3 regions of the Streptomyces sp. NPDC111606 genome follow, and region 3 is predicted to be linked to each of the others. Evidence: riboswitches for the same ligand, from Rfam matches in the RefSeq annotation. Region 3 holds a riboswitch; each other region holds the start of a gene.
The links. Region 3 has a riboswitch for cyclic di-AMP ahead of ACZ7M7_RS14025 (LysM peptidoglycan-binding domain-containing M23 family metallopeptidase). Riboswitches for the same ligand answer to the same signal wherever they lie in the genome.
Positions count from the first base shown of each region.

Region 1: it holds a riboswitch for cyclic di-AMP, as region 3 does, so the genes downstream of both, ACZ7M7_RS29065 (M23 family metallopeptidase) here and ACZ7M7_RS14025 (LysM peptidoglycan-binding domain-containing M23 family metallopeptidase) in region 3, are expected to answer to the same signal.
Region 2: it holds a riboswitch for cyclic di-AMP, as region 3 does, so the genes downstream of both, ACZ7M7_RS38415 (transglycosylase family protein) here and ACZ7M7_RS14025 (LysM peptidoglycan-binding domain-containing M23 family metallopeptidase) in region 3, are expected to answer to the same signal.

Region 1 is NZ_JBVKBY010000008.1:474,630-480,378, forward strand. It holds gene ACZ7M7_RS29050 (dihydrofolate reductase family protein) at 1-229, shown strand, start outside; tRNA gene ACZ7M7_RS29055 (tRNA-Met) at 328-401, shown strand; gene ACZ7M7_RS29060 (PP2C family protein-serine/threonine phosphatase) at 524-1,609, shown strand; cyclic di-AMP (ydaO/yuaA leader) riboswitch at 1,856-2,013, shown strand; gene ACZ7M7_RS29065 (M23 family metallopeptidase) at 2,025-3,050, shown strand; gene ACZ7M7_RS29070 (aldo/keto reductase) at 3,278-4,222, shown strand; gene ACZ7M7_RS29075 (PrsW family intramembrane metalloprotease) at 4,243-5,580, opposite strand; gene trmB (tRNA (guanosine(46)-N7)-methyltransferase TrmB) at 5,722-5,749, opposite strand, start outside.
Region 2 is NZ_JBVKBY010000014.1:109,353-115,101, reverse strand. It holds gene ACZ7M7_RS38430 (nucleoside triphosphate pyrophosphohydrolase) at 1-954, shown strand, start outside; gene ACZ7M7_RS38425 (cytochrome P450 family protein) at 1,033-2,322, shown strand; gene ACZ7M7_RS38420 (transglycosylase family protein) at 2,490-3,518, shown strand; cyclic di-AMP (ydaO/yuaA leader) riboswitch at 3,725-3,923, shown strand; gene ACZ7M7_RS38415 (transglycosylase family protein) at 3,927-4,607, shown strand; gene eno (phosphopyruvate hydratase) at 4,925-5,749, shown strand, end outside.
Region 3 is NZ_JBVKBY010000003.1:507,260-513,008, reverse strand. It holds gene ACZ7M7_RS14030 (SGNH/GDSL hydrolase family protein) at 9-794, opposite strand; gene ACZ7M7_RS14025 (LysM peptidoglycan-binding domain-containing M23 family metallopeptidase) at 1,058-2,011, opposite strand; cyclic di-AMP (ydaO/yuaA leader) riboswitch at 2,016-2,173, opposite strand; gene ACZ7M7_RS14020 (alpha-galactosidase) at 2,481-4,550, opposite strand; gene ACZ7M7_RS14015 (tyrosine-protein phosphatase) at 4,742-5,539, shown strand; gene ACZ7M7_RS14010 (DUF6126 family protein) at 5,561-5,683, opposite strand; gene ACZ7M7_RS14005 (helix-turn-helix domain-containing protein) at 5,680-5,749, opposite strand, start outside.

The sequences.
Region 1 (5,749 bases), on a different contig from region 3:
GTACACGAGCCTGGAGCCCTGTACGCGTCGGGCGTCCCGTCCCCTGCCCTGCGCGCGGTTGATCCTCGATGCGGGGGTGCGGCGGGTGGTGACGGCCTGGCGGGAGCCGGACACGTTCGTGGCGGGGGCCGACGGGAGCGGGCTGCTGGCCGGGGAAGGGGTGGATGTCGTGGTCCTGCCGGAATACGAGGGGCGGGCCAAGGCTCCGAACAGCCATCTGCTGTCCTGACCGCCCCGCCCGACGGGTGCGGAAAACACCGGTCAGGGCGGGGCCGGGGAAACGCGTGTGCATCTTGTCCTGCGGATGGCGTACTATTGAGTCATCGCCGCGGGGTGGAGCAGCTCGGTAGCTCGCTGGGCTCATAACCCAGAGGTCGCAGGTTCAAATCCTGTCCCCGCTACTGATGACTCAGGGCCGGAACTGATTCAGTTCCGGCCCTGAGTGTTTTCCGCTCGACGCCCGTGCCCGTCCGGTCGGCCCTCACCACTCGCCCCGCGCCCCCGCTTCGGCAACCCTGATGAGGTGGAGCAACGGCGGATCTCGTACGCACGCCGGTTCGTCCGGCTGCTCCCCGCCCTGCTGATCACGGCCGGAGGCGTGTACGACTACGTCACGCCCACGGACTTCACCGGCGCCCCCTTCTTCACCGCCGCCCCCCTGGTCGCGGCCCCGCTCTACTCCCAGCGCGGCACGGTCATCACGGGCGTCGTGGCCGTCGCCGCACTGCTCGTGCTGCGCATCCCGCGCGGCGGACTTCCCAAGGCGGAGGTGATCACGGAGCTGGTCACCGTGGTCACCGTCTCCGTTCTCGCCGTTCTCATCAACGTCCTCGTCCGCCGCAGCGACGAACGCCTCGCCTCCGCCCGCGAGATCGCCGAGGCCGCTCAGCGCGCCGTACTGCCCGAGCCGGCCGAGCGGATCGGCGGCTTCCAGATCGCGGCACGGTACGAGGCCGCGCAGGAGGGCGCCTCCATCGGCGGCGACCTGTACGCCGTGCAGGACAGCCCGCACGGCCTGCGGGTCGTCGTGGGGGACGTGCGCGGCAAGGGCATCGGGGCGGTGGGCGCGGTCGCCGTGGTCATCGGGGCCTTCCGGGAGGCCGCCGAGCAGGAGGCCACGCTAGAGGCGGTCGCACAGCGCCTGGAGCGGGCACTGGTGCGCGAGCGCGACCGGCGCGAGTGGGCCGAGTCCGCCGAGGGGTTCACCACCGCCGTACTCGCCGAGCTGCCGCACGGCAGCGGGATCGTGCGCCTCGTCAACCGCGGGCATCCATCGCCCCTGTTGCTGTACGCCGACGGCACCGTGCGCGCGCTGCCCGCCGCCGAGCCCGCGCTGCCGCTCGGCATGCGAGAGCTGGGTGTCTGGCCCGACCGGGCTCAGGAGGCCGACTGCCCGAGCGGGGCCACGCTGCTCCTGTACACCGACGGCCTGAGCGAGGCACGGGACGACGCCGACCGGTTCTACGACCCCGAGGCGGGACTGGCGGGGCGGGCCAACGCCCGTCGGGAGCCGGTCGCGCTCCTCGGCGTCCTCGCGGCGGAGGTGCGGCGGCACTCCGGGGGCGGGATGGCGGACGACATGGCCCTCATCGCCGTACGACGGCCGTGATGCCGTTCCTTGATCCTTGTCACCGGATGTGACCGGGTGACCCCCCTCCGCATAACAACTGACACACCGTCAACACATGTGTGACGCCTGAGCTCTGGCCAACTCGCCCGATTTAGGCCGCTCATGACCTGTAAGTCCAGGCGAAAATCGTTAATGATCAAGTGGAACAGCTTGGAATCCGCACCCCGCGTCTATTAACGTTCGATAACGCAGCGCGGTCGTCCCAGCCGTCACAAGAGGCGGCTCCGTGCGCACGCGCCGAATCTCGAAAGGGAACCGGGGAACCACCACCTTGGGGTGAATCGCGCAACTACCACCGTGAACTCACGGGCGGTATACGCGCGTAGGAGACCTTCCTGCTCCGAACCCGTCAGCTAACCCGGTAGGCGAGAAGGAAGGAAAGGAGTACGCCCACGTGGCGTCCAACCGGCCTGCCCCGCAAGCCCCGTTCGTGCCGAGTCAGCGCAGCACCGACACCTTCGGCTACGACCGCAACCGCACCGACGAGGGCCCGTTCGAGGAGTGGAACCCCACCGCGGAGTCCCTTCGTCCCGTTCGCGGCAGGCATCGCGTCTCCAAGCAGCGCGGCGGGGGACTCGCCCGCAGCTCCACGGTTCTCGGCGTCGGTGTCATAGCCGCCGTCGGCGCGGGCGGCATGGCCAGCGCGAACAGCGGCAAGCCGCCGGTCGCCATCACCATGCCGGACCTGCCCCTGATCTCGGACGACTCCTCCGAGCCTGCCGAGGACGCGGCCACCGCGCTCAGCACCATGGGCGAGACCTACGACGAGACCGCTCAGGGCGGTTCCGACGCCGGTGAGGCGCTGCGGAGCCGGATCATCGCGCAGGCCGAGTACCAGCAGGACCAGATCGACACCAAGGCCGCCGCAGCCGCGGTCGCCGCCGCCGAGAAGGAGGCCGCCGACGCGGCCGCCAAGGCGGAGAAGGAAGCCGAGGCCAAGGCCGCCGCCGCGAAGGCCAAGGCCGAGGAGGAGGCCCGCCAGAAGGCCGAGGCCGAGCGCCTCGCCGAGCTGGCCAAGCAGTACACGCTGCCGACCTCCTCGTACACCCTCACCTCGACCTTCGGGCAGGCCGGCGCCTACTGGTCCTCCGGCTACCACACGGGCCTCGACTTCGCCGCGCCCTCGGGCACGCTGATCAAGGCCGTGCACAGCGGCACGATCACGTTCGCCGGCTGGGACGGCTCGTACGGCTACAAGACCGAGCTCACCCTCGACGACGGCACCGAGGTCTGGTTCGCGCACCAGTCCTCGATCAGCGTGAGCGTCGGCCAGAAGGTCAACACCGGTGACGTCATCGGCCGCGTGGGCGCCACGGGCAACGTGACCGGTGCCCACCTCCACCTCGAGGTGCACCCCGACGGCAGCTCCAGCGGCATCGACCCGCTGGCGTGGCTGCGCGGCAAGGGACTCACGCCCTGAGGTGTTACGGCCTCCGTCCTTCTGAAGTTCCCAGCTGTCCTACTGGAGTTCCCGGCTGAAGTCCGTCCACACCTGTTCCCCGGCGATCCTGTCCTGATCCCCGGCAGTCCTGACGGCGTCCCCCCGACGTCAGGGCTGCCGGTCCGGAGTACCGGGGTCCGCTTGTTTACGGGAATTTTGCGCCCCTACCGGAAGATCAGCCTCCCTGAAGGACGTTGGTGTCGAGCATGACTTCTCTGCGCAAGCTCGGCTCCTCCGACCTCGAGGTCTTCCCGCTCTGCCTCGGCGGCAACGTCTTCGGCTGGACCGCCGACAAGCCCCGGTCCTTCGCCGTCCTCGACGCGTACACCGAAGCGGGCGGCAACTTCATCGACACGGCCGACTCGTACTCGGCGTGGGTCGAGGGCAACGCGGGCGGCGAGTCCGAGACCGTCATCGGCAACTGGCTGAAGGCGCGCGGCAACCGGGCGGACGTCGTGATCGCCACGAAGGTCAGCCAGCACCCCGACTTCCAGGGCCTCACCGCCGCCAACATCAAGGCGGCCGCGGACGCCTCACTGCGCCGCCTCGGCACCGACCACATCGACCTCTACTACACCCACTTCGACAAGCCGGAAGTGCCGGTCGAGGAGATCGTCGGTGCGCTGGACGAGCTGGTGAAGGCGGGCAAGGTGCGGCACATCGCCGCTTCCAACATCTCGGCGAAGCGGCTGGAGGCGTCCCTCGCCTTCTCCGACCGCGAAGGCCTGGCCCGCTACGTCGCCCTCCAGCCCCACTACAACCTGGTCTCCCGCGACACCTACGAGGGCGAACTCCAGGACCTCGCCGAACGGGAAGGCCTGGCGGCGGTCCCGTACTACGCCCTGGCCGCCGGGTTCCTCACGGGCAAGTACCGCGCCGGTACGGCTGTGGACAGCCCCCGTGCCCAGGGCGCCGGCCGGCACGCGCAGACCGAGCGGGGCCGCAGGGTGCTGGCCGTGCTGGACGAGATCGCGTCCGCCCACGAGGTGCCGGTGGCCACGGTGGCCTTGTCCTGGCTCGCGGCCCGGCCCACGGTGTCGGCCCCGATCGCCTCGGCACGGACGCCGGAGCAGCTTCCGGCGTTGCTCGGGGTGGGGGAGCTGACTTTGACGGACGGGGAACTGGAGAGGCTCACGGCGGCGTCGGCCTGATTCGCCCCGCCCCCGCTCGGTCACGTCCGATAGGGGTTGTACGCGGGGTAGGGCGTGGTCGCCCCGTACCCCGCGTACCCGTTCCCGTGCGGCTGCCAGTGACCAGGCGCCCCGTACCCGTGAGCCGGTGGCGGTGGCCAGGCCTGTGCCGCGGTCACCGCGTGCTCCAGTGCCGGCCGCGCGACCTCCCGGCGTCGCCACAGCTCTTGCAGCAACTCCCGTTCCCGTACGACGAAGTCGGCGTCGGCCCGCCCGCGGCGCCCCCGGTGCCGTAGGAACGCCAGCGACGTGGCGTAGGCCTCGTACTGCGCCACGGCCCGCGCCGCCGACCGCCCGCCGTGGCGGCGCGCGTACTGCCGGGCCACCCGCCGGTCCCGCATCGAGCCCAGTGCGTACGGCTCGCTCGGCGACAGCCACCCGGTGACGACGTAGGCGGGCAGCTCCTCGCGCACGGTCCTCAGCTCGCGCTGCCTGGTCCAGATCACCAGCCAGGTCAGCAGCCCGAACGCGGGCACCATGAAGGCCGCGTACACCGCGAAGAAGCCCCACTCGCCGAAGGACGACGAGCCGTTCCACAGGGCGTGCATGCCCATGGCGAGCAGCAGCCCGGAGAGGGGGAGGAGGACGCGCCGCATGTGCTGCCGCTCGCCCGAGAGTGCGGCGATGCCGAAGCCGATGCCGGTCAGGACGGTGAAGAGCGGGTGCGCGAAGGGCGACATGATCACGCGGACGAAGAAGGTCGCCGCGGTGACGGAGGCGATGCCGCGGTCGCCGGAGAGCTGGTCGGTGCCGAAGGCGGTGCCGAGGTAGAGGATGTTCTCGGTGAAGGCGAAGCCGGTGGCGGTGACGCCGGCTATCACCACGCCGTCGACGATGCCGGTGAAGTCCCGCCTGCGGAAGAGGAAGACCAGCAGGACGGCCGCGGCCTTCGCGATCTCCTCCACCACGGGCGCTATGACGGTCGCGCCGAGGGTGTCCGCGTGCGACGGATCGGCCGTCGCGGTCGCTATCCATTGGGTCGCGAAACTGTTGGCGACGATCGCTATCAGCGCCGCCGCGCAGGCACCCCAGGCGAAGGAGAACAGCAGATTGCGCCAGGGGCCCGGTTCGACCCGGTCCAGCCACCGGAACGACGCGACCAGCAGCGGTACGGGCAGGACGGCCAGCCCGAGCCCGACCAGGAACCCTTCGGTGCCGGTCTGCTCACGCACCAGGGCGAGGATGACAAGCCCGGACAGCGCGAGCAGGGTGCTGAGCGCGCCGTAACGCACCCAGCGCTTCTGCCACCAGTGCGCGTGCCGCAGTGCGCCGCCGGTGGGACCGGTGGGGTGCGTCGGGTACGGGGGACAGGTGGCCACGGCATTGACCCTAACGAGGCAGGGGCGCCGCCCGCAGCAGCGCGAGGAGGGCTCGGGCGCCGGTGGGGTTTGCTGTCGATGGTCTGGTCGGTGCTGGTGCTGGTGCTGGTGCTGGTGCTGGTGCTGTGGTTCCGGCTGCTCCTACCGCTGTACGCGGCGGAAGAGCAGG
Region 2 (5,749 bases), on a different contig from region 3:
CCCGGCCGCATCGTCCTGCTCACCACCAGCCACCGTGTCGCGCCCGGCCTGCTGTCCTGGCCCGCCTGGCAGGCGCTGCACGCGGCCGACCGTGTGCTGTGCGCGGACGGCGCGCACCCCCAGCTGCCGTATCTGCGCGAGGCAGGCATAGCGGTCGACGAGAACGCTCCGACCGCCGAGCAGCTGATCGACGCGTGCGGAGGCGGCCGCACGGTCGTGGTCGTGGCGACGGGCGAGGGCGAGCCGGCCCTGACGGACGGCCTGGCACGCCTCGCGGGCTCCGGACGCGTCAGCATGCCGGACCTGGAACTGCTCCCCGCCTCCTACGACCTGCCCGGCGCCCGACTCCTCGACCTGGTCCAGGTCATGGACCGCATCCGCCTCGAGTGCCCGTGGTCCTCCCAGCAGACCCACAAGGGCCTCGCGAAGTACGGCATCGAGGAGGCCTACGAACTCGTCGAGGCGATCGAGGACGGCGACCGCGACGAACTCCGCGAGGAACTGGGCGACGTCCTGCTGCAGGTCGTCTTCCACGCCCGGATAGCCGAGGAGGACCCGGAGTCCCCCTTCTCCATCGACGACGTGGCCGGCGGCATCGTCACCAAGCTCATCCACCGCCACCCGCACGTCTTCGGCGACGAGACGGCGACGACCCCCGAGGAGGTCAAGGAGCACTGGCTGCGCACGAAGGCGGCGGAGAAGCAGCGCGAGTCGGTGACGGACGGAATCCCGCTGGGACAGCCGGGCCTGGCACTGGCCGCGAAGCTGGCCTCCCGGGTGCGTACGGCGGGCCTGGAGGTGCCCCTGCCGACGGGGGACGGCCTCGGCTACGAGCTCCTCGCGATGGCGGTCCGCGCGGAGGCCGCCGGGGTGGACCCGGAGGCGGCCCTGAGAGTCGCGGCCCGGACCTACCGGGACGCGGTGCGGGCCGTCGAGGGGGTGTCCCCTCAGTAGGGAGAGGGGGCCGGTGACAGGGCGACGGGGGCCGGAACAGGGAGCGGGGGCCGGACCGGCAACGGATACCGTCAGGGAGTGACCAACCAGCCCACCCCCACCGGCACCACCTCCGGATCCCCCGAACCCACCGAGCTCTTCACCTGGGAGTTCGCGACCGACCCGTACCCCGCCTACGCCTGGCTCCGCGAGCACGCCCCGGTCCACCGGACCCGGCTGCCCAGCGGCGTGGAGGCCTGGCTGGTCACCCGGTACGCCGATGCCAAGCAGACCCTCGCCGACAACCGGCTCTCCAAGAACCCGGCCCACCACGACGAGCCCGCGCACGCCAAGGGCAAGACCGGCATCCCCGGTGAGCGCAAGGCCGAGCTCATGACGCATCTGCTCAACATCGACCCGCCGGACCACACCAGGCTGCGCAGGCTCGTCTCCAAGGCCTTCACGCCCCGCAGGGTCGCCGAGTTCGAGTCTCGGGTGCAGGAGCTCACGGACCGTCTGATCGACCAGTTCGCGGCGAAGGGGAGCGCCGACCTCATCCACGAGTTCGCCTTCCCGCTCCCCATCTACGCCATCTGCGACCTGCTCGGCGTCCCCCGCGAGGACCAGGACGACTTCCGGGACTGGGCGGGCATGATGATCCGCCACCAGGGCGGCCCTCGCGGCGGTGTCGCGCGGTCGGTGAAGAAGATGCGCGGCTATCTGGCCGAGCTCATCCACCGCAAGCGGGAAGCCCTGCCCGAGGAACCCACGCCCGGTGAGGACCTCATCTCCGGTCTCATCCGGGCCTCCGACCACGGAGAGCACCTCACCGAGAACGAGGCCGCAGCGATGGCCTTCATCCTCCTTTTTGCCGGTTTTGAGACGACCGTGAATCTGATCGGCAACGGCGTCTACGCGCTGCTCACCCACCCCGAGCAACGTGCCCGCCTGCAGGCGTCCCTCGCCGCCGAGGAGACCGGCCTCCTCGAAACCGGTGTGGAGGAACTCCTGCGCTACGACGGCCCCGTCGAGCTCGCCACCTGGCGTTTCGCCACCGAGCCGCTCACCATCGGCGGGCAGGACATCGCGGCCGGCGACCCCGTTCTCGTCGTCCTGGCCGCCGCCGACCGTGACCCGGAGCGGTTCGCCGACCCCGACGTCCTCGACCTCGGCCGCCGCGACAACCAGCACCTCGGCTACGGCCACGGCATCCACTACTGCCTCGGCGCTCCGCTGGCCCGACTGGAGGGCCAGACGGCTCTCGCCACGCTCCTCGCCCGTCTCCCGGATCTCCGACTCGCCGTGGACCCGGGGGAGTTGAGGTGGCGCGGAGGTCTCATCATGCGCGGGCTGCGCACACTTCCGGTGGATTTCACACCAGTTGAGTGAGTGTGTCCACCTCGTCAAACGTGACACGCGCTCAATTCTGTGATCTTCACGTGATCTACGCGGCATTAACTTGTGACAAGTGATCGTCTGCCTATACGTTCACGGATCAACGACGGCGTCGAGGTTTCAAACGCCGCGGTCAATGCTGCCTCGTGAAAGGTCCCCGCATGCTCTCCGGGAACGGTCGTCACCGTCGCCCCCGTCAGGCCCCGGCTCTCCTCGTCGCGGCCGGAGTGACCGGGTCCGCCATCGCCATCCCGCTGCTCGGCGCCACGAGCGCGAGCGCCGCCGACGGCACCGTGTGGGACAAGGTGGCCGAGTGCGAGAGCGGCGGCTCCTGGAGCACGGACGAGGGCAACGGGCGCTACGGCGGCCTGCAACTGACCCAGGACGACTGGGAGCAGTACGGCGGCCTCGACTACGCCCCGCGCCCTGACCTGGCGAGCCGCTCCCAGCAGATCTCCGTGGCGCAGGCCGTCCTCGCCGACCAGGGAACCAAGCCCTGGGGTACCTGTGCGGTGCTCAATGGGCTCACCCCGAAGAACGGCTTGGCCGACCTCGACACCGGAGTGGAGGGCGATTCACCCTCCGAGGTGTCCGGATCCTCCGGCTTGCTCGATTCGCCCGGCTCATCGAATTCGTCCAATTCGTCCGACTCGCCGGGCTCCTCGAACTCGTCGAACGCGAGCGACGGCCCGTCGAGCTCGTCGAGTGAATCCCCCAGCGCTTCGTCCGAATCGCCCCGGAATTCATCCTCTTCTCCCTCTTCCTCCCCTTCCTCGTCGTCCAAGGCGGACAACTCGGCGAAGCCTGACGCGTCACCTGACGCCAAGGCCTCCAAGTCGCCCGACAGCTCTCCCGTGGAGACCTCGGACGGGGGTAATCAGGACAACTGGGTGCAAGATGTGGGCGCCTGGAGCCTCGTCGACACCAGTGCGCTCACGGGCGAGGAGGCCGGCGCCGGACGTCACCGTGGGCCCAGTGCCGACGAGAGCGAGGCCGCCGACCCGGCCGCCGAGACCTCCGGCCGCCATGCCTCGTACAAGGTCCGCGCCGGCGACACGCTGGCCTCCATCGCCGACTCCCTTGACCTCGAGGGCGGGTGGCGGGCGCTGTATGACGCGAACGCGGGCGCCATCGGCGGCGACGCGAACGACATCACCCCCGGTCAGACCCTGGACGTCCCCGTCGAATAAGGGCCGAACGGGGCGAAAAACAGCGAGAGTTCGCGTCACCTTTCGCACCTGAATGTCCGTTTTGAATGCAGTGAGAGATAGATCTCAGAAGCCCTGATCGTCTTTGTAATTCCGGGAATCGGGTGTCTACGGTCGTGATCGCTCGTCACCGCGAGCCCCGGCTGCCGCAACGCCGAATCCTGCCAGCGGCCGCACGGGAACAGTCGTCGCGTCAAGCGCCGTAGGCAGGAGCGGGGGACCCAAGGTAAGCGCCGGGTCCGGCAGTTGAGGCCCTTCGGGGCCGCACGCCGGAGCCGGCTCGGGGTGAAGCCGCGCAACGCGAGCCGAAAGGCGGACGAGCGCGGCCGGGCAACTCAACCGGCCCGAACCCGACAGCTCACCTCGCAGGCGTCGGTGAGGGGATCCACCATGCTGTTTTCCAGCAAGGGCAAGCACCGTCGTCCGTCCAAGGCCGCTCGCGCCATAGCCGTCGTCGGCGTCACCGGCGCCGCCGTCGCCGCCCCGCTGATGGCGGCCGGCAGCGCCTCCGCCGCCACCGCCTCCGAGTGGGACGCCGTCGCCCAGTGCGAGGCCGGCGGCAACTGGTCCATCAACACCGGCAACGGCTACTACGGCGGCCTGCAGTTCTCCGCCTCCACCTGGGCCGCGTACGGCGGCACGGCGTACGCCGCCACCGCCGACAAGGCCACCAAGGCCCAGCAGATCGAGATCGCCGAGAAGGTCCTCGCGGGCCAGGGCAAGGGTGCCTGGCCGCACTGTGGCACCGGCCTGTCGAGCGCCGCGTACAGCGGCTCCGGCTCCTCGCAGAGCACCGAGTCCGCCCCCCGCGCCACCGAGGAGCAGCCGGCCTCCCGCTCCGCCGAGCGCCCGGCGGCCGAGAAGAAGTCGACCAAGACCGTTACCACCCCGACCGGCAAGAAGGTCAAGAAGGGCGACGGCGAGTACAAGGTCGCCAAGGGTGACACCCTCAGCTCGATCGCCGCGGAGAAGAAGGTCAAGGGCGGCTGGGAGAAGCTCTTCCAGCTGAACAAGGACATCGTCGAGGACGCCGACCTGATCTACCCGGGTCAGCAGCTGCACCTGAAGTAATACGCGGCCTCCAGCTGAACCGCAGGGCCCTCACATCCGTGGAACTCATATTGAAGACCTCGTGAGGGTCACCCCCGTCCCCCACGGGCTCCCCGCTCCGGTGCGTGTTCCCCCGTACGCACCGGAGCGGGGCTTTTTCTTTCCCTGTAAGTCACCCACCCTTTGTTCCGATAGGGAACAATGGGTACGGTTCGGTCCTGTCCACGGGACGGTCGGTCGGCTGCCGATGTCCCCGGGGCGGTTAGGCTCTAGTCGCAAGGCTCACAGCCCCGCACCACCAGCGACACAGTGCTTCACATCCCAAGAAGGAGATACTCGTGCCGTCCATCGACGTCGTCGTAGCCCGGGAAATCCTGGACTCCCGAGGCAATCCCACGGTCGAGGTCGAGGTCGGCCTCGACGACGGCAGCACGGGTCGTGCCGCCGTTCCGTCCGGCGCTTCGACGGGCGCCTTCGAGGCCATCGAGCTCCGCGACGGCGACTCGAACCGCTACCTCGGCAAGGGCGTGGAGAAGGCCGTCCTCGCCGTCATCGAGCAGATCGGCCCGGAGCTGGTCGGCTACGACGCCACCGAGCAGCGCCTGATCGACCAGGCGATGTTCGACCTGGACGCCACCGACAACAAGGGCTCCCTCGGCGCCAACGCCATCCTCGGCGTCTCGCTCGCCGTCGCCCACGCCGCCTCCGAGGCCAGCGACCTCCCGCTGTTCCGCTACCTGGGCGGCCCCAACGCGCACCTGCTGCCGGTGCCGATGATGAACATCCTGAACGGCGGCTCGCACGCCGACTCCAACGTGGACATCCAGGAGTTCATGATCGCCCCGATCGGCGCGGAGTCCTTCTCCGAGGCCCTGCGCTGGGGCGCCGAGGTCTACCACACGCTGAAGAAGGTCCTGAAGAGCAAGGGTCTGGCCACCGGCCTCGGCGACGAGGGCGGCTTCGCCCCGAACCTCGGCTCCAACCGCGAGGCCCTCGACCTCATCCTGGAGGCGATCAAGGAGGCCGGCTACACCCCCGGCGAGCAGATCGCCCTCGCGCTCGACGTCGCCGCGTCCGAGTTCTACAAGGACGGCGTCTACACCTTCGAGGGCAAGGACCGCTCGGCCGCCGAGATGACCGAGTACTACGCGGAGCTCGTCGAC
Region 3 (5,749 bases):
AACCGCTCTCAAGCCACCGATTCGATCCGCATCTTGATGTCGTCCGGGGACAACGCGCCCTTGGCCGTGACGTGGTCCCCCGAGGACTCGCCGCGCAGGCGCCGCCCGATCCAGGGCACCAGGTACTCGCGGGCCCATTGGACGTCGTCGCGGCGGATGTCGAGGGTGCCACGGGGCGGGAGCGGCGGCCAGGGCTGGTCCGGGTCGGCCGGGACCTCCAGACCGAGGACCTGGCCCGCGCGCAGCGCCACGCGCGTGTGCCCCTCGGGAGACAGGTGGAGCCGGTCGTGGTCCCAGGCCCGGCGGTCCTGAACGGTCTTCAGGGACCACAGGTCGAGCACCGGACATCCGTACCGGTCGGCGATGGCCCGTACATGACCGTTGTAGGTGGCGATCTTGCCGCGCAGATGTCTCAGCACGGGCACGCCACGGGTGTCGAAACCGGTCGTCACCATGACGGCGCCGACCTCGGAGGTGAGCCGGGCAATCGCCCGCTCGAAGCGCTCGGCGACCTCGTCGGGATCGGTGCCGGGCCGGATGATGTCGTTGCCGCCCGCGCAGAACGAGACCAGGTCCGGGGCCAGTTCGACGGCCTTCGGAAGCTGGTCCTCGACGATCTGGTCGAGCAGTTTGCCGCGCACGGCGAGGTTCGTGTAGTTGAAGTCGCCCTCGGGTCGTCGGTCCGCGAGCAGGACCGCGAACCGGTCGGCCCAACCGACGAACGCCCCGTCGGGGCCGGGGTCGCCGACGCCCTCGGTGAAGCTGTCCCCCACCGCAACGTACGACCCGATCACTGATCTGCTGTCACTCTTCGAATCGTCTGCCACATCGGCCCATGATTCACCTTCGAATGTGACCTACGCGACCGTAGGACGGGGTTGACGATCGGTGAGATAAGCCACTCCTAAAGTGTTCACCAAACGTGGAATAACCCTCTGATCAGGGGTGTTGTGGGCGCAACCGCCACACAGCCCTCCGCACGCAGACCGAAGGCCGGACCCGGGGATCGGGGTCCGGCCTTCGGCAGCGTGTCAGGCAGGTGGCTTCGCGGCAGGCGTCAGCCGACGGAGACGCCCTTCGAGCGGAGGTAGGCGACCGGGTCCAGGTCCGAGCCGTAGTCCGGGGTGGTGCGGATCTCGAAGTGGAGGTGCGGGCCGGTGACATTGCCGGTCGCGCCGGAGAGCCCGACCTGCTGGCCCGCCGTCACGGACTGGCCGCTGGAGACGGACAGCGAGGACAGGTGGGCGTACTGGGCGTAGTGGCCGTCGGCGAGCTGGATGACGACCTGGTTGCCGTACGCGCCGCCCCAGCCGGCCGAGACGACGGTGCCCGCACCAACTGCCTTCAGCGGGGTGCCGGTCGGGGCGGAGAAGTCGACACCGGTGTGGTAGCCGCTGGACCACATGCTGCCCGCCACCTTGTAGGCGGTGCCGAGGGTGGCGCCGTCGAGGGGGGCGGAGAAGCCGCTGGAGGCGCTGGTGTTCTCGGCGCTCTGGGCGGTCGTGGTGGTCTTCGACGCGGCAGCCTTGGACGCCGAGGACTTCGAGGCGGTCGTGTCCGAGGACGACTTCGAAGGCGCGGAGGAGGAAGACGAGGGCGCGGACGAGGACTTGGGGGCGCTCGTCTCGGCCTTCTTGCCGCCGATGGTGAGCTTCAGACCCGGGTGGATCAGCGCCGGGTCCGCGCCGACGGCCTCACGGTTGTCGGCGTAGAGCTTCTTCCAGCCACCGCTGACGTTCTGGTCGTCGGCGATCTTCGCAAGGTAGTCGCCGACCTTGACCGAATAGGTCCGCGCGTTCGCCTTCTTGTCGGTGGCCTTCTTCTCGGCCTTCTTCTCGGCGACCGGAGCGGACTGAACGGCCTTTTCCGAAACGGACTGAGAAGGAGCGGCGTGGGCGCCGGTGGCTCCGATGAGCGGGAGAGCCAGAGCAGCGCCACCGGTTCCGGCGACGGCGATGGAGCGGGTGAAGCGCAGGGACTTCGGGCGGCGATGCTTACCCTTCGCGGGCATGGCGAATTCCTCTCCGGCGCCTGCGAGGTGAGCTGTCGGGTGCGGGCTGGAGATGCCCGGTCGCGTCGGGACGCGACTTGACCCCAAGCCGTTCCGGAGACCGGAACAGGCGGTTGTACCTGTGGGTCCCCCGCTCCTGCCGGGTACGGGTGAGTTAGCGCGGGATCCGGTCGGCGGCAGGATTAGGCGTCCGTCCGGATTGGTGTGGAACGTAAGCGAGAAAGACGCACGGGAACAAGTGAGGGGTTCCGTCCGAATGCGTTCCTGTTGATCCCTTGTGGGAATTACCGGTCACACTCCGTAAATTGTCGGGACGTCGCCCGACTCAAAACCCCTCGAAAAGCACGTGAATTACGTGAACATGACGAGCGACGCACGGTCACGAATATGACGCTCCTCACGTGACACTTCTCCAGCTCCCTTTACTCCAGAGCGAGTTGGAATGAAGGTGCCAATTCGGACAGAACTCCTAGATGCGACGCAGTCGGATAACCGTCGCATCAAGGTCGCCACGCAGGTCGGTGCGAAGTCCGTGATGCACCAATACCGCCCCTCGGTGAACTTCGCCCGTTTCAAGGCATTCGTACGATGCTGTCGGGTCGAGGACACGCAGTCGCAGCGCCGGGGCGGGCTCGCCAAAACTCTGGGCCTGGAGCCAGGCCAGGACGACCGTCTCGTCACCGAGCACGTACTGCTCCGCACTGAGGCCGCCCGCCGGAGGCCGCAGCCGATAGAGGTCGCCGCGCTGCACCACGGGCCGGATCTGCTTGTAAAGCGTCACCCACTCCCGCGCTTCGGCGAGCTCCTCCTCGGTCCACCGGGTCAGGTCGCCGCCGCCGCCGAGCACGCCGGCCATGGCGCTCACGAACCGGAAGCGCAGGGAGGCGGCCCGGTGGTTGAGCATGGCGTTCGGGCTGTCGGTGACCCAGGCGGCCGTGGCCCTCGCCGGATGGATCTGGCTGAAGCCGTGCTGGATCGCGAGCCGGTCGAGAGGGTCGGTGTTGTCCGAGGTCCACACCTGGTCGGTACGGCTGAGCACGCCGAGGTCGATCCGTCCGCCGCCGCCCGAGCAGGACTCGAAGGCGACGCCGGGGTGAGCGGCGCGCAGCCGGTCCAGCAGGTCGTAGAGCGCGCGCACATGGTCGAGCCACAGGCGCTGCGGGTACGCCTCACCGGGCCAGCCGGCGTCGGTGAAGCAGCGATTGAAGTCCCACTTCACATAGTCGATCGGGGCGCAGGAGAGGAGTCCGTCGAGCTGCCCCCACAGGTATTCCTGAACGTCGTCGCGCGCGAGATTCAGTACGAGCTGATTACGGAGCTCCGTCCGCTTTCGTCCCATTTGATGCTGAATCCATTCTGGATGCGCGCGATACAAGTCACTGTCCGGATTGACCATTTCTGGTTCGACCCAGATGCCGAACTGCATGCCGAGCGCGTGCACGTACTCGGCGAGCGGCTTGAGCCCGGACGGGAAGCGGTCGGGGTTGGGTGTCCAGTCTCCGAGTCCGGCGCGGTCGCTGGTGCGCTTCCCGAACCAGCCGTCGTCGACGACGAACAGCTCCACGCCGATGGCCGCGGCACGCCGCGCGAGCAGGCTCTGCTGCTCCTCGGAGATGTCGAACTCCGTTGCCTCCCAGGAGTTGAACAGCACCGGCCGGTCCCGGTCCGCGTCCGGGATCACGTACGCGCGCTGGTACGCATGCCAGGCGCGACTGGCCCCGCCGAAGCCACCGTCGCTCCACAGGCCGGCGAAGACGGGCGTCGTGAAGGACTCCCCCGTCGCGAGGCGCAGCAGGCCCGAGTCGTCGTATCCGGCACCACCGGTGATCTGGACGCGCGCGTCTGGGAGGTGCGCCACGGCGATACGCCAGGACCCCGACCAGCCGAGAGCGCAGCCGTAGACCTCGCCGCGCTCCTCGGTGGCGTCCGTGTCGAGCGCGACCCAGGGCAGATGCTGATGCCCGGTGTGTCCGCGACGGCTGCCGATGACCTTCTCCCCATAGGTGAGGGGGGCCTGCGTGAGCCGGGACTCGGCGCCCCACCGTCCGTGCAGCTGGGACAACCGCCGGCCGTCCCGGTCGGGCAGCGTCCAGGTGGCCGAGTCCGCGCGCAGCAGCTCCAGGACGGGTCCCTGGTTGTCCAGGGTCACCCAGCGCTCCACGACGTCCGCGCGCATCCGGTAGTGCAGGGTGACGTCCAGCCCGCCGTCACGAAAGCGCAACCGCAGCTCGTCGCCCTCGGTCTCGTACCGCTCGAACGCCCACTCGGTGCCACGCCGCTCGTCGGTGCGAACGGACAAGGCGGGTCGTACGAAGCGGGGGCCGCCCTCGACCGGGTACTCCTCACGGCCATCGAGCGGGGACTCGAAGGGCCAGTACTCCGGCAGCGGGCGTACGGCGAGGGCCTCTGCGTCGGCGAGGGCGATGCGCGGGCCCCAGTGCAGGTGCAGGAGCTCGTCGGCGTCCGTCAGATGGACGGCATAACTGCTGGTCGGCCCGGAGAGGAGCCACGTACGGCCGTTGTCGGAGATCTCCAGCATCAAGCCCTCACAGATCTGAAACAGATACGAACAGGTACCACCAAGTACCAACATCATCAAGGGTCCGGCGATCCCGAGGCAACGCCTGTGGACAACTCATTGGCCCAGGAAGCCATGTCGTATCGTCGAGTGCGCACCCCGTCGACCGCATCGCCGAGCCGCGTCGACGGGGCCGACTGGGAGGAGCCCCCGTGACGCAGCAGATCCCGTCGACCGAGCCCGAGCTGGCCGGAGTTCGCAATTTTCGTGATGTGGGCGGACTGCCGACCATGAACGGACGGCGGGTGCGACACGGGGTTCTGTTCCGCAGCGGCCACCTCGCGCACGCGACCGAGGACGACGCGGCCTTCCTCGACACCCTTGGGCTGCACACGATCTTCGACTTCCGCAACGCGGCCGACCAGAAGCTCGAAGGCGCCGACGTGGAGCTGCGGGGCGTACGCAATGTGAACCTGCCGCTGTCCGACCCCGCGGACGGTGCCGAGTTCTGGAAGATGGTCCGGGACGGCAACCTCGACCAGCTTCGCGAGATCCTGGCCGACGGCAAGGGCGCCGGCCGGATGATCGCTTCCTACCGCATGATCATCAAGGAGCGCACCGCCGAGCACTCCCAGGTGCTGCACTCCCTCGCGCAGGACAGCGTCCCCGCCCTGATGCACTGCGCGGCCGGCAAGGACCGCGCAGGCCTGTCCATCGCCGTGACACTGCTCGCCCTCGGCGTCGAGCGCGAGGCGATCGTCGCCGACTATTTGGAGTCGAACGCCAAGCACCGCCGCTACAAGGTGCGCCGCAGCGGCAGCGACGCCTCGGCCTACTCGCCCGAGGTCATGGAGTTGCTCAGCCCCCTGTTCGACGCGCGGGCCGAGTACCTGACGGCGGCCTTCGACACGATCGACGAGGCTTGGGGCGGCGTCGAAACGTACCTGGAGCAGGGCCTGCGGCTCACCCCGGAGACCCGGGAGCGGCTGCGGGAGCGACTGCTCGACTGACGCCGAGCGGCCCCCTCCCGGCTACTGCTGTGCGCCCATCTCGAACAGCAGGTAGATGAACGCCGCGAAGAGGTGCCCCACCGCGATGTAGATGATGAGCCGCACCCACAGGGCGCGAGGGAACTTCTCCTCCATGTTGCTCATGGCGTCTCTCCAGGGGTGGGGCCCAGGCACAGCGTGGCCGTGGGGCTCTGCAGCAGGGTGTGGACG